2 linked regions of the Alloyangia pacifica genome follow. The protein of the gene in region 2 binds, or shares a complex with, the protein of the main gene of each other region. Links are inferred from orthologs where the notes say so. Each region holds a gene or a part of one and is shown on either strand. Other genes may lie near its edges.

Evidence for each region. Proteins that work in one complex are often made in the same cells at the same time.
Region 1: the proteins of scpA (region 2) and meaB are in contact, whole or in part, in a crystal structure (PDB 8DPB), measured with the Methylorubrum extorquens proteins. The link is inferred for Alloyangia pacifica from one-to-one orthologs. Residues at the interface, in SOR27001.1 of Methylorubrum extorquens: Glu577, Glu578, Asn579, Asp580, Gly581, Arg582, Arg583, Arg585, His596, Ala604, Ser605, Ala608, Asp609, Gly611, Phe612, Asp613, Val614, Asp615, Ile616, Gly617, Pro618, Leu619, Glu625, Arg628, Gln629, Val631, Glu632, Asn633, Asp634, Glu661; in SOR26638.1 of Methylorubrum extorquens: Arg20, Ala21, Ala24, Arg25, Thr28, Ser32, Arg33, Arg34, His37, Thr98, Gly99, Gly100, Ser101, Ile102, Leu103, Lys106, Thr107, Ala110, Ala113, Ile114, Asp115, Arg116, Ala118, Phe119, Ile120, Arg121, Pro122, Pro124.

The regions. Positions count from the first base shown.
Region 1 is NZ_CP022189.1:874,737-877,694, reverse strand. The notes cover bases 1-2,849. They hold meaB (methylmalonyl Co-A mutase-associated GTPase MeaB), read right to left. Parts: upstream 1,999-2,849; coding sequence 1,003-1,998; downstream 1-1,002. Other genes in these bases: CEW88_RS04180 (IS1595 family transposase), read left to right, coding at 2,168-2,849; rpmB (50S ribosomal protein L28), read right to left, coding at 595-885; CEW88_RS04195 (copper chaperone PCu(A)C), read right to left, coding at 1-392. Outside these bases: more of CEW88_RS04180, read left to right, coding at 2,850-2,958. UniProt on the Escherichia coli protein: Binds and hydrolyzes GTP. Likely functions as a G-protein chaperone that assists AdoCbl cofactor delivery to the methylmalonyl-CoA mutase (MCM) ScpA and reactivation of the enzyme during catalysis.
Region 2 is NZ_CP022190.1:159,055-162,080, reverse strand. What follows is about bases 56-2,972. They hold scpA (methylmalonyl-CoA mutase), read left to right. Parts: upstream 56-404; coding sequence 405-2,540; downstream 2,541-2,972. Other genes in these bases: CEW88_RS13740 (VOC family protein), read left to right, coding at 2,883-2,972; CEW88_RS13750 (DUF4174 domain-containing protein), read right to left, coding at 56-240. In the rest of the region: more of CEW88_RS13750, read right to left, coding at 1-55; more of CEW88_RS13740, read left to right, coding at 2,973-3,026. UniProt on the Escherichia coli protein: Catalyzes the interconversion of succinyl-CoA and methylmalonyl-CoA. Could be part of a pathway that converts succinate to propionate.

The DNA.
Region 1 (2,958 bases), on a different replicon or contig from region 2:
CCCGCCCGCTCGAAGCTGAGGGTGAGGCCGAGCGTCGCACCCACGTCGAGCGGCTCCGTCAGACCCATCAGCATCACGTGATCGCCGCCGGGCGCGAAGACATGGCTGCTCCCGGCGGGAATCACCACGCCGCCTTGGTGCGCGGTCATCGTCATCACGCCGCCCGCCCCTTCGGAACTCCCGTGCAGCATGGTTTTCGCGGCGCTTTCGGAACTGGCCCCGAGCAGCACCTCATCTTCGGCCCCGTCATTGTGCAGCTCGAGATAGACCGCGGCGGTGGGCGCAGAGGGCATCGCGGCCCGCGCGTAGGCCTCTTCGATGCGGATATCGGCACGCGCCGACCCGACTGTGGACAATGCCAGAACAGTGGCAGCGAAGATCTTCAGGCACATTCTAAGCAATTCTCCCCAAGTGAACGCAATGCTTGGGAATTCGTGGACCATCCACACGGCTGCCGCAAGGGGATGACGTGTGGACAATTCATGTCCAATCAGTACGCCACATGAAGGCGCACCTGACTTAAAGCAATAGAAACAAAAGAAAACAGCCCCAGAGCACAAGGCTCCGGGGCTGTGGAAATCTCTGTGGGCAGGATCAGGCCTGGGCAGCCTGTGCCTTGGCGATTTCTTTTTTCACTTTCAGGGCATTGGCGCTGAGTTCGACGTCCTTCGCCTTGGCGAGGAACTTGTCGAGGCCACCACGGTGGTCAACCGAACGCAGGGCCGAAGCCGAGATGCGCAGTTTGACGCCGCGGCCGAGAGTCTCGGATTGCAGAGTCACATCATTCAGGTTCGGCAGAAAGCGACGCTTGGTCTTGTTGTTGGCGTGGCTCACGTTGTGGCCCGTCATCGGGCCTTTGCCGGTCAGTTCGCATACGCGCGACATTGGGTCCATTCCTTCATGTCTCGGGGCGAAAGCGGGCCTTCCGCCAATATCAAAGGGCGCCGCTTGCACAGCGCCCGGAATCTGGTCGGGCTTCTCTAGCTCCAAGCCCCATCGGCGTCAAGAGCCCTTCCCGGCATAGCCCCGCAGATAGGTGTCGAGGATGTCCTCGGCCGCCTGGGCCGGGCTGAGCTGCCCCTCCTCGACCCGGCGTGCCAGCGCCTCCATGGCGCCGCGGACAGGCTCCTTGCGCAACCGGGCGAGGAGACCCTCGCGCACCTCGGCCTCGAACCAGTGGCGCGCCTGCTCCGCCCGCCGAGCGGCAAACTGCCCCGACTCGCGGCGCCAGCCCACCAGCGCCTGCATCTCATCCCAAGCCTTGGCGAGTCCCGCCTCCTCCAGCGCCGAGACCGTCAGCGCCTTGGGAAAGCCCTCCGGGTCCTGCGGGCGCTTGCGCAAGAGCCGCAGCGCCCCGGCGTAATCGGCGCAGGTGCGCATGGCGGCGCCCTTCAGCTCGCCGTCGGCCTTGTTGACGAGGATGATGTCGGCGCTCTCCATGATGCCGCGCTTCACCCCCTGCAGCTCGTCGCCGCCGGCGGGAGCCAGCAGCAGCAGAAAGAGATCGGACATGTCGGCCACCATGGTCTCGGACTGGCCGACCCCGACGGTCTCGATCAGGATCACGTCGAAACCGGCCGCCTCGCAAAGCCCGATCGCCTCGCGCGTGCGCCGCGCCACTCCGCCGAGCTGCGCCTGCGCCGGCGAGGGACGGATGAACGCATTGCGGTCCCGTGACAGCCGTTCCATGCGGGTCTTGTCACCAAGGATCGACCCGCCCGAGCGCGCCGAAGAAGGGTCCACAGCCAGCACCGCCACCCTGAGCCCCTGCCCGGTGAGCATCATGCCGAAGGCCTCGATGAAGGTCGATTTGCCCACCCCGGGCGTGCCCGAGAGACCGATCCGCAGCCCCTGGCGCCCGCCGCCGCGCAGCCGGTCGAGCAGAGCCGTCGCCTGCGCGCGGTGATCGGCCCGGCCGCTTTCCACAAGCGTGATTGCCCGCGCCAGCGCGCGCCGTTCGCCGGCCTCGATGCGTGCCGCCAGATCCTCGATATCCATGCCACCTCGCTCCGTTTGCGCTCGATTTGCGCCGCCAGCGCCCGCAATGTCCACCCGCGGGGTCTTCCTTCCAGGCAAAAAATTTAGGGGTGTCCGCAAACCGTGTTGGTGCGCTTCGTGATTTCGCAGATGGGCCTATATCACTCGGCTCTTGACGCGGAGGATACCCATGCTGCACCACGACTTTCGCCGGTTTCTCGATGCCCTCGACCGCCTGAACCCGGCCCAGATCGAGGACGCCCAGTCGAAGATCAGGGATCTCCGACGGAAGACCGAGGCGATCTCGGAGATCGAAGCACGGACTATCCAAGATGACAAGTGCCCCTTCTGCGGCGACGAGCGCCGACAGAAGTGGGGCCGCACCCGGACCAAGGTCCAGCGCTACCGCTGCACGGGCTGCCGGAAAACCTATTCGGGAAGAACGGGCAGCGCCATTGGCCGGCTCCATCGCCCGGACCTGTTCATGGTCGCGCTGCAGGACATGCTGGGTGCCGCCGCGCCTCAGTCGGTGCGCAAGCTCGCGCGGCAGTTGGGACTCAACAAATACACGGTCTGGCGTTGGCGGATGCTGGTGTTTTCCATCATCGGCAGCAGCTCAACCGTGAGCTTCTCCGGGATCGTGGAGGCGGATGAGACCTTCCAGCGGGAATCGCGCAAGGGTTCTCGTGAATGGGTCCGGCACTTCGCAGATCCGAAGAAGGTTGCACCGCCGCCCCGCCCCAGGTGGGAGGACTTCACGACACAGGGGCTGAAGATGATGCGAGGCCTCTCGAAGTGGCAGCTCCCCATACTCACCGTCGCTGACCGAGGCGGCGCGCGCCTCTTCCGACGCCTGCCGAACCGAAAGAGCGTGACGCTCGAGCGCGCCATGAAGCCGCTGGTTCCGAACGATGCCGTACTCTGTTCCGACGGTGCCAACGGCTACAAGAACCTCGCAGCAGCAGCCGGTCTTGAGCACTT
Region 2 (3,026 bases):
CTCGACCAGCACGTCGAGCCGCTCGGTGATCAGCTGCATCTGCTGCACGTATCGCGGATCGCTGGGGTTGTCGGCGAAGACCAGAAGGGGCCGCTTGAGCCAGAGAAACTCGTCGAGCGTGGTCTCGCCCGCCGGGCGGATCGACTCGTCGAGGCTCGGCGTTTCCGCGCTCTGCGCCGCGCCGAGTCCCGCGGTGAGCGTCAGAAAGGCAAGCAGGACAAGGGCAATACGGCGTGTCATGCAACAAGATATAGGCAAGCGGGGCGCCACTGCACAGGCCCTGCCTGCTTGGGTGACGAAAAAATTAGCCGCCGCCTGACCGCGGCAGCTCGCGCGTGAACGAAGGGGTGCTGCGCGCGCCGGGACCGCCCGGCCCGACGCCCGCTAGGAGAGAGGACGAGACGATGACGGCGAAGAAGGACGATTGGCGCCAGCTCGCGGAGAAGGAACTGAGAGGGCGTCCGCTGGACGATCTGACCTGGCACACGCTCGAAGGCATCGACGTGCAGCCGCTCTATACCGCCGAAGACACGGCGGAACTGCCGCACATGGGCACGCTTCCGGGCTTCGGTCCGTTCACCCGCGGGGTGAAGGCGACCATGTACGCGGGCCGTCCCTGGACCATCCGGCAATACGCGGGCTTCTCGACCGCCGAGGAGTCGAACGCCTTTTACCGCAAGGCGCTGGCGGCGGGGCAGCAGGGGGTTTCGGTCGCCTTCGACCTCGCCACTCACCGCGGTTATGACAGCGACCACGCGCGCGTGGTCGGCGATGTGGGCAAGGCGGGGGTCGCCATCGACAGCGTCGAGGACATGAAGATCCTCTTCGACGGCATCCCGCTCGACAAGATTTCCGTCTCGATGACGATGAACGGCGCGGTGATCCCGATCCTCGCCAGCTTCATCGTCGTGGGCGAGGAGCAGGGCCACGACCGCTCCGTGCTCTCGGGGACCATCCAGAACGACATCCTCAAGGAGTTCATGGTCCGCAACACCTACATCTACCCGCCCGAGCCCTCGATGCGGATCATCTCGGACATCATCGAGTACACCTCGAACGAGATGCCGAAATTCAACTCGATTTCGATCTCCGGCTACCACATGCAGGAGGCTGGCGCGAACCTCGTGCAGGAGCTGGCCTACACGCTGGCCGACGGGCGCGAATATGTGCGCGCCGCGATCAATGCCGGGATGGATGTCGACAAGTTTGCCGGGCGGCTGTCGTTCTTCTTTGCCATCGGCATGAACTTCTTCATGGAGGCGGCCAAGCTGCGCGCCGCGCGCACGCTCTGGCACCGCATCATGACCGAGTTCGGCGCCAAGTCCGACCGCTCGAAGATGCTGCGCACCCATTGCCAGACCTCGGGCGTCAGCTTGCAAGAGCAGGACCCCTACAACAACGTCATCCGCACCGCCTACGAGGCGATGAGCGCGGTTCTGGGCGGCACCCAGTCGCTGCACACCAACGCGCTCGACGAGGCGATCGCGCTGCCCACCGAGTTCTCGGCCCGGATCGCGCGCAACACCCAGCTCATCCTCCAAGAAGAGACCGGGGTGACAAATGTCGTCGATCCGCTGGCGGGCTCCTACTACGTGGAAAGCCTCACCAACGAGCTGATCGAGAAAGCCTGGGCGCTGATCGAGGAAGTCGAGGAGATGGGCGGTATGACCAAGGCCGTGGCCTCCGGCATGCCCAAGCTGCGCATCGAAGAGACCGCCGCGCGCCGTCAGGCGCAGATCGACCGCGGCGAAGAGGTGATCGTGGGGGTCAACAAGTACCGCAAGGACAAGGAAGACCCGATCGACATTCTCGACATCGACAATGCCAAGGTGCGCGAGAGCCAGGTGGCGCGGCTTGAGCACGTCCGCGCCACCCGCGATCAGGCGAAATGCGACGCCGCGCTGGCCGAGCTCGAGCGGCGCGCGAAGGAGGGCGGCAACCTTTTGGAAGCCGCGGTCGAAGCCGCCCGTGCGCGGGCCTCTGTCGGAGAGATTTCCATGGCCATGGAAAAGGAATTCGGACGTCACCGCGCCGAGGTGAAGACCCTCGCCGGGGTCTATGGCGCGGCCTATGAGGGCGACGAGGGTTTTGCCCAGATCCAGCGCGACGTGGAGAGCTTTGCCGAGGCGGAAGGCCGCCGCCCGCGGATGCTGGTGGTGAAAATGGGGCAGGACGGGCACGACCGCGGCGCCAAGGTCATCGCCACCGCCTTTGCCGACATCGGCTTCGACGTCGACGTGGGCCCGCTCTTCCAGACCCCGGAAGAGGCGGCGCAGGACGCCATCGACAACGATGTGCACATCGTCGGCATCTCCTCGCAGGCGGCCGGCCACAAGACGCTCGCCCCGCAGCTGGTGCAGGCGCTGAAGGATCAGGGCGCCGAGGACATCATCGTGATCTGCGGCGGGGTGATCCCGCACCAGGACTACGACTTCCTCTACAAGGCCGGGGTAAAGGCGATCTTCGGACCGGGCACCAATATCCCCTCGGCGGCCAAGGAGATCCTCGGCCTCATCGGGGCGCCCCGCGCGGCGGAATGACAGGGGGCAGCTCACGCAGACTGCGTGAGCCCTCTCGCCGCCCGCGCGTGCGACGGGCGGCCGTTCAGTGCTTAGATGAACGGCACGAAGGGCACGCCGCAGGCGGCGAGACCAAGCGTTGCGGCGAGCATCAGGAAGAGCGTGCGGGTTTTCATCGGGATTGTCCTTGCCTCGGGGCCCGGTCGTCGCTGCCGGGCATTTGCGCGGCACCCTAACGGCGGCATGCGCGATTGACCACCACCAGACGCCCTTGACCAAGCTGCCGCGCAGCAAAGGGACCATTTCACCATTGCGCGCCCCGCGCCCCCGGCTATCGTGATGCGATGCAATCACATCGGAGGAATGATGCTCGAGCTTGATCACCTGGCGGTTCTCGGCGAGACGCTGGCAGAGGCGGTGAGCCATGCCGAAAGCGGGCTTGGCCAGCCGCTGTCGCCGGGCGGGGCGCATCCCGACTTCGGCACCCACAACTTCCTGATCGGGCTG